Regions from separate parts of the Mesorhizobium sp. M1050 genome, predicted to be linked through region 1. Evidence: riboswitches for the same ligand, from Rfam matches in the RefSeq annotation. Region 1 holds a riboswitch; the other holds the start of a gene.
The links. Region 1 has a riboswitch for S-adenosylmethionine ahead of metX (homoserine O-acetyltransferase MetX). Riboswitches for the same ligand answer to the same signal wherever they lie in the genome.

Region 1 (3,404 bases):
GTCGGGATAGAATTCGAGATCCTTGTCGGCATCGCCCTGGATGACCGAGAGGCCGCGCGCCACGCATTCGTTGACGCCGCGCTGCGACAGCTCCAACCCACGGCCGTCGACCTGCTTGGTGTCCTGCAGCAATTCGAGCAGCGAGCCGTCGCCCGAACCGACATCGAGCACGCGGGACTGCGGCGGGATGAGATTGGCGACGACCTCGAGGTCGACGCGCTGGTCGCGATTGACACTCATGATGCCGCCTCCTGCGTGGAGCATGATCCTGGACAGACCAGTCCGCAACTTTCCAGGGTCATGCGCTGAGCCCTCTCGCCCGGGCCGCCGAGCCGATGAAGCCGTTGATGGCGGCAAACAGTTCCGGCTCGTCCAGCAGGAAGGCATCGTGGCCGCGATCGGTCTCTATCTCGACGAAGGACACCGAGGCGCCGGCGGCGTTCAGCGCATGCACGATCGAGCGGCTCTCCTCGGTCGGAAACAGCCAGTCCGACGTGAAGGACACCAGGCAGAAGCGGGTTTTGGTACCGGCAAAAGCGTCGGCCAACCGGCCGCCATGGTCGGCTGCGAGGTCGAAATAGTCCATCGACCGGGTCATGTAGAGGTAGGAATTGGCGTCGAAGCGATCGACGAAGGTCATGCCCTGGTGGCGCAGATAGCTCTCGATCTGAAAGTCGGCGTCGAAGCCGAAGGTCAGCGCTTCGCGATCCTGCAGATTGCGGCCGAATTTCCGGTGCAGCGCGGCCTCCGACAGATAGGTGATGTGGGCGGCCATGCGCGCCACCGCCAAGCCTTTTTCCGGGCGTTTGCCGTGCTCGAAATATTTGCCGCCATGCCAGTCCGGATCGGCCATGACAGCTTGCCGGCCGACCTCGTGGAATGCGATGTTCTGCGAAGAATGGCGCGCGCCTGTGGCGATCGGCAGCGCCGAGAAGACGCGCTCCGGATAGCTCGACGCCCATTCCAGCACCTGCATGCCACCCATCGAGCCGCCGAGCACGCAGAACAGCTTTTCGATGCCGAAATGGTCGATCAGCATCTGCTGCGCGCGCACCATGTCACGGATGGTGATGATCGGCAGGTCGAGCCCATAGGGCTTGCCGGTGGCGGGATTGGTCGAGGCCGGGCCTGTGGAACCAAGACAACCACCGATGACGTTCGAGCAGATGACGAAGAAGCGGCTGGTGTCGATGATCTTGCCGGGGCCGATCAGCACTTCCCACCAACCCGGCTTGCCGGTCACCGGATTGGTGCTGGCGACGTGCTGGTCGCCGGTCAGGGCATGGCAGACGAGGATCGCGTTGGAGCGGGCGTCGTTCAGCGTGCCATAGGTCTGGTAGGCGATCTGGAACGGCGACAGCAGCGTGCCGGCGTCGAGCTTGAGCGGCTTGTCAGGCCCAAAACGCAAAACCGGGCTCGACGGCTGGTCGGCCTCGTTGTTGGTTTTGCGAGCACGCAGAGCGGCCATTGCATCCATCTCACACCTTGATCCCTGCACCGTGCTTTTCGAAAATCGACGCCGATGCGGTGTCCGGCCGGCGCGGGCAATAAAAAACCGGCATTGCAGTCGCAAAGCCGGTTACAGGATGCAAACGGCCCTTTAGCAAGTTGTTTAACGTGGCTGCAAGCCGACCGGCCAAATCACCACGGTAGTTCGTACCCCTTCTAGGGCTGCGGCAGGCCGGCGTCAACGGCCAGCCATTGTCCGGAGGCGGTCACCTCTCGACATTGCGGGCCACGGCTTGTATTTCCGCTGCGGCTTCCCTGAGGAAGCGTTCTCGACGGATTTTGCGACATGAGCCAGACACCGGACAAGGCACGTCCAATCCCGCGCGCGGGCATCATGGACATCGACGCCTATGTGCCGGGCAAGAGCACGGCGCCTACCGGCGTCGCCAAGGTCTACAAGCTTTCGTCGAACGAGAACCCGCTCGGTCCCTCGCCAAAAGCGATCGAAGCCGCGCGCGAGATTGCCGGAAAGCTCGACGTCTATCCCGACGGCACCGCCAGGCGGCTGCGCGAAGCGATCGCCGAAGTGCACGGTCTCAACCCGGCCAACATCATCTGCTCGAACGGTTCCGACGAGATCCTCGGCCTGCTGGCGCAGACTTATCTGTCGCCCGGCGACGAGGCTGTCATCACCGAACACGCCTTCATGGTCTACAAGATCTACATCCAGTCGGCGGGTGCCGTTCCGGTGACGATCAAGGAAAAAGAGGAGCGCGCCGACATCGACGCCATCCTGGCCGCCATCACGCCACGCACCAAAATCGTGTTCCTTGCCAATCCCAACAACCCGACCGGCACCTATGTGCCGTTCCAGGAGGTGCGCCGGCTGCATTCCGGTTTGCCAAGGCACGTGCTTCTGGTGCTCGACGCGGCCTATGCAGAATATGTCCGCCGCAACGATTACGAAGCCGGCATCGAGCTGGTCGGCAGCGCCGAGAATGTGGTGATGACCCGTACTTTCTCGAAGATCGGCCTTGGTGGGGCGCGGATCGGCTGGACGTACGCGCCGATGCACATCGTCGACGCGATCAACCGCGTGCGTGGCCCCTTCAACGTCAATGCAACGGCGATCGAGGCCGGCATCGCGGCGATCCGCGACCGCGCCCATGTCGAGCGCAGCGTCGCGCACAACGAGACCTGGCTGGCATGGTTGAGCGAGGAGTTCACCAAGCTTGGGCTGCGGGTGACGCCGAGCGTCGGCAATTTCGTCCTTGTGCATTTTCCCGAGGACAACAAGCATTCCGCAGCTGCGGCGGACGAGTATCTAACCGCGCGCGGCTATATATTGCGGCGGGTTTCCGGCTACGGCTTTCCCAACGCGCTGCGCATGACCGTCGGCACCGAAGAGGCCAATCGCGGCGTTGTCGCCGCACTCACGACATTCCTGAAAAGCTAGAACACCATGACATCACCGATGTTTGAAAAGATCGCGCTGGTCGGCATCGGCCTGATCGGCTCGTCGCTGGCCCGCGTCATCCGCCGCGAGGGGCTGGCTGGCCGCGTAGCCATCTCGACCCGCAGTGCCGCGACGCTGGCGCGAGCGAAAGAACTTGGGCTGGGTGATTCCTACACCACCGATGCGAGCGAAGCGGTCAGGGATGCCGATCTGGTCATCGTCTCGGTGCCGGTCGGCTCGTCCGGCGCGATCGCCGAGGAAATTGCGTCTTCATTGAAGTCGGGCGCGATCCTCACCGATGTCGGCTCGACCAAGGCATCTGTCATCGCGCAGATGCAGCCTTATGTGCCAGCCGGCGTCCACTTTATTCCCGGTCATCCGCTGGCGGGCACAGAGAAATCCGGCCCCGATGCCGGGTTTGCCGACCTATTCGACAATCGCTGGTGTATCTTCACGCCGCTGCCCGATACTGACCCGGACGCGCTGGAACGGCTGTCGG
Region 2 (3,404 bases), on a different contig from region 1:
TGGGTCGGGTAGAGTTTTGCCTCGGCGCCCGCCTTGCCATATTCATTCTGGGCATAGTCGGCCTGCGTGGTCGAGGCCTGCGCGCCGACCGTCTTGCCGGCAAGCGCCGCCGGTTCGGTCGAGGTGAGGTCGCCGTCCTTCGGCGCCACCAGGGCGAGCGGTGTCGTGTAGTATTTGTTGGTGAAGGAGACCTGCTTCTTGCGCTCCTCGGTGATGCTCATCGAGGCGATAATGGCGTCGAACTTCTTCGCTTGCAGGGCTGGGATGATGCCATCCCAGTCCTGGGTGACGATTTCGCACTCGACCTTCATCTGCGCACACAGCGCGTTGGCGATGTCGATATCGAAGCCTTCGACTTTGCCGTCCGAGGTGATGGTGTTGAACGGCGGATAGGCGCCCTCGGTGCCGATCTTGATCTTTTCCTGCGCCTGCGACAGCGAGCCGGCCGCCATCACCAGCATGGCAGCGCCTGCTGCCGATATGATCCATTTCGAGATCTGCATTTTCTTGGTTCCCCTTGAACGCCGCCAGCTTGACGACCAGAAAGGCAGCCAAGCATGGCGAGCCAGCGCAGGCAAGTATTTTGCCTGCGGGTAATGGGTTCAGCGCGCGGGGCGGAAATGCTTGGACAACTTCAAACCCTGCGCCTGGTAGTTGGAGCCGCGATCGGTGCCATAGAGCGCCTGCGGCCGCTTCAGCATGTGCTCGTAGACCAACCGGCCGACGATCTGGCCATGGTCGAGGATGAACGGCACTTCGTGGCTGCGCACTTCCAGCACCGCTCGGCTGCCGGTGCCACCGGACGCCGAATGGCCGAAGCCCGGATCGAAGAAGCCGGCATAGTGGACGCGGAATTCGCCGACCAGCGGATCGAAGGGCGTCATCTCGGCGGCGTAGAGCGGCGGCACATGCACCGCTTCCTGGCTCACAAGAATGTAGAATTCATCGGGGTCGAGCACCAGTTCGCCAGCGCCGCTCTTGTGGATCGGCTCCCAGAAGTCGACGACCTCCTGCGCAGCGCGCTCGTCGACATCGACGAGACCGGTGTGATGCTTGCCGCGGTAGCCGACCAGACCGCTTTGATCGCCGTTCAGGTCGATCGACAGCGCGATGCCGCCGCCGGAAATGTTGGGCGGCTCCGTCGCGACCAATATCTGCGCGCGATGCAACTGATGCAGTTCGGCTTCCGACAGCAGCGCATTGCCGGTGCGGAAACGGATCTGCGACAGTCGCGAACCGGTGCGCGCGACGATCGGGAAAGTGCGCGGGCTGACCTCGAGAAAGAGCGGACCATGATAGCCGGCGGCGATCTTGTCGAACTCGTGGCCGCGATCAGTCATGACACGGGTAAAGATGTCGAGCCGCCCGGTCGAGCTCTTGGGATTGGCCGAAGCCGAAATGTTCGCCGGCAATGCCAGGCTTTCGAGCAAGGGCACGATATAGACGCAGCCGGTCTCCAGCACCGCGCCCTCGGCCAGATTGATCTCATGCAGCTTCAGCCGGTCGAGCTTTTCCGAAACCTTGTGGTTGGGACCCGGCAGGAAGGAGGCACGCACCCGCCAGGCCTTGTCGCCGAGCCGGAGATCAAGACTGGCCGGCTGGATCTGGTCGGCGTCAAGCGCACGCGCCGACTTCAGCGCGCCGGACTGGAAGAGCGCCGAAATGTCCTGATCGGGAAGAATGCCTGTTTGCCGCAAAGCTGACTCCGCTGCAACGCTGCTGGTACAAACCTCTTAATCAAGCCGGCAATTGACGCAAGCGTGGCGCGGGTCTAAAGGGTCGTTATCCCGTGGTGATTTGGCCGGTCGGCTTGCAGCCACGTTAAACAAGTCGCTAAAGGACCGTCGGGCCGCGAGGCCGTATGGACCGGTTGCGACTTTCGCGGCCGGTTTTTTTGTGTCTGGAAGAAGAGCGATGAGCACCAACAAGCGCAACTGGAAGCCTCAAACGGCACTCGTTCACAGCGGAACGCTGCGTTCCGGTTTCGGCGAAACGTCGGAAGCGATTTACCTCACCCAGGGCTACGTCTATCAAACGGCGCAGGCCGCCGAAGCCCGTTTCAAGGGTGAGGAGCCGGGCTTCATCTATTCGCGCTACGCCAATCCGACCGTCGACATGTTCGAAAAGCGCATGTGCGCGCTCGAGGGCGCCGAGGACGCCCGCGCCACCGCCTCCGGTATGGCTGCGGTAACGGCAGCGCTTTTGTGCAGCGCCAAGGCCGGCGACCATATCGTGGCGGCCCGTGCACTGTTCGGCTCCTGCCGCTGGGTGGTCGAGACGCTGGCGCCAAGATACGGCATCGAGGCGACGCTGGTTGACGGCACCGACGTCGCCAATTGGGAAAAGGCGGTCAAGCCGAACACCAAGCTGTTCTTTCTGGAAAGCCCGACCAACCCGACGCTGGAAGTGGTCGATATCGCCGCGGTTGCCTCGCTCGCCAATTCGATCGGCGCCAGGCTGATCGTCGACAACGTCTTTGCCACGCCCTTGCAACAGAAGCCCTTGCAACTCGGCGCCCACATCGTCGTCTATTCGGCGACCAAGCACATTGACGGCCAGGGGCGCTGTCTCGGCGGCGTCATCCTGTCGGACAAGAAGTGGATCGACGAGAACCTGCATGACTATTTCCGCCACACCGGGCCCAGCCTGTCGCCCTTCAACGCCTGGACGCTGCTGAAGGGCCTGGAGACGCTACCGCTGCGCGTGCGCCAGCAGACGGAAAGCGCCGGCAAGATCGCGGATTTCCTGGCCGAGCGGCCGGAAATCGCCCGCGTCATCTATCCCGGCCGCGCCGATCACCCACAGGCTGATGTCGTAAAGAAGCAGATGTCGGGTGGCTCGACGCTGATCTGCCTGGATGTCAAAGGCGGCAAGCAGGCGGCCTTCGCCTTGCAGAACGCGCTCGATATCGTGCTGATCTCCAACAATCTCGGCGATGCCAAGAGCCTGATCACCCATCCGGCGACGACAACTCACAAGAACCTGAGCGATGAGGCGCGCGCCGAACTCGGCATCGGGCCGGGCACGCTCAGACTGTCGGTTGGCCTGGAAGACACCGAAGATCTGCTTGAGGATATCGCGCAGGCGCTGAAGGCCAAATAGCAAGCCTTTGGCTTTCAGGCGCCGGATGGCGTCTCTTCCAGCTTGGCCGCCTTGGTGCCGATGGTCATCGCATTGCCGCGCCACTCGACGGCACCGCCGAGCCAGCCGCGCGCCCACATCGCAGGCAGGATCAGGTCGCGCGTTACCATCGCCGCGACCATGCGTGGCGACAGGCACCAGCCCTTTGACCAGGCCAGGACGCACTCGGGAAGGTAGAAGGCCGCCAGCACGGCAATGGCGGTTGCCCAGGGGCTGATGCCGGCGCTTGCCGCCGCAATCAGCGCCAGCACCAGCGGCACCAC

Region 2: another riboswitch for S-adenosylmethionine. It lies ahead of NKH57_RS05465 (O-succinylhomoserine sulfhydrylase); the one in region 1 lies ahead of metX (homoserine O-acetyltransferase MetX).

What each region holds. Positions count from the first base shown of each region.
Region 1 is NZ_JAMYMV010000009.1:67,816-71,219, forward strand. Features, by position in the region: gene metW (methionine biosynthesis protein MetW) at 1-240, opposite strand, end outside; gene metX (homoserine O-acetyltransferase MetX) at 299-1,468, opposite strand; SAM riboswitch at 1,581-1,658, opposite strand; gene hisC (histidinol-phosphate transaminase) at 1,796-2,905, shown strand; gene NKH57_RS08080 (prephenate/arogenate dehydrogenase family protein) at 2,912-3,404, shown strand, end outside.
Region 2 is NZ_JAMYMV010000006.1:73,304-76,707, forward strand. Features, by position in the region: gene NKH57_RS05455 (ABC transporter substrate-binding protein) at 1-503, opposite strand, end outside; gene NKH57_RS05460 (2'-deoxycytidine 5'-triphosphate deaminase) at 603-1,697, opposite strand; SAM riboswitch at 1,780-1,857, shown strand; gene NKH57_RS05465 (O-succinylhomoserine sulfhydrylase) at 1,915-3,102, shown strand; gene NKH57_RS05470 (ceramide glucosyltransferase) at 3,117-3,404, opposite strand, start outside.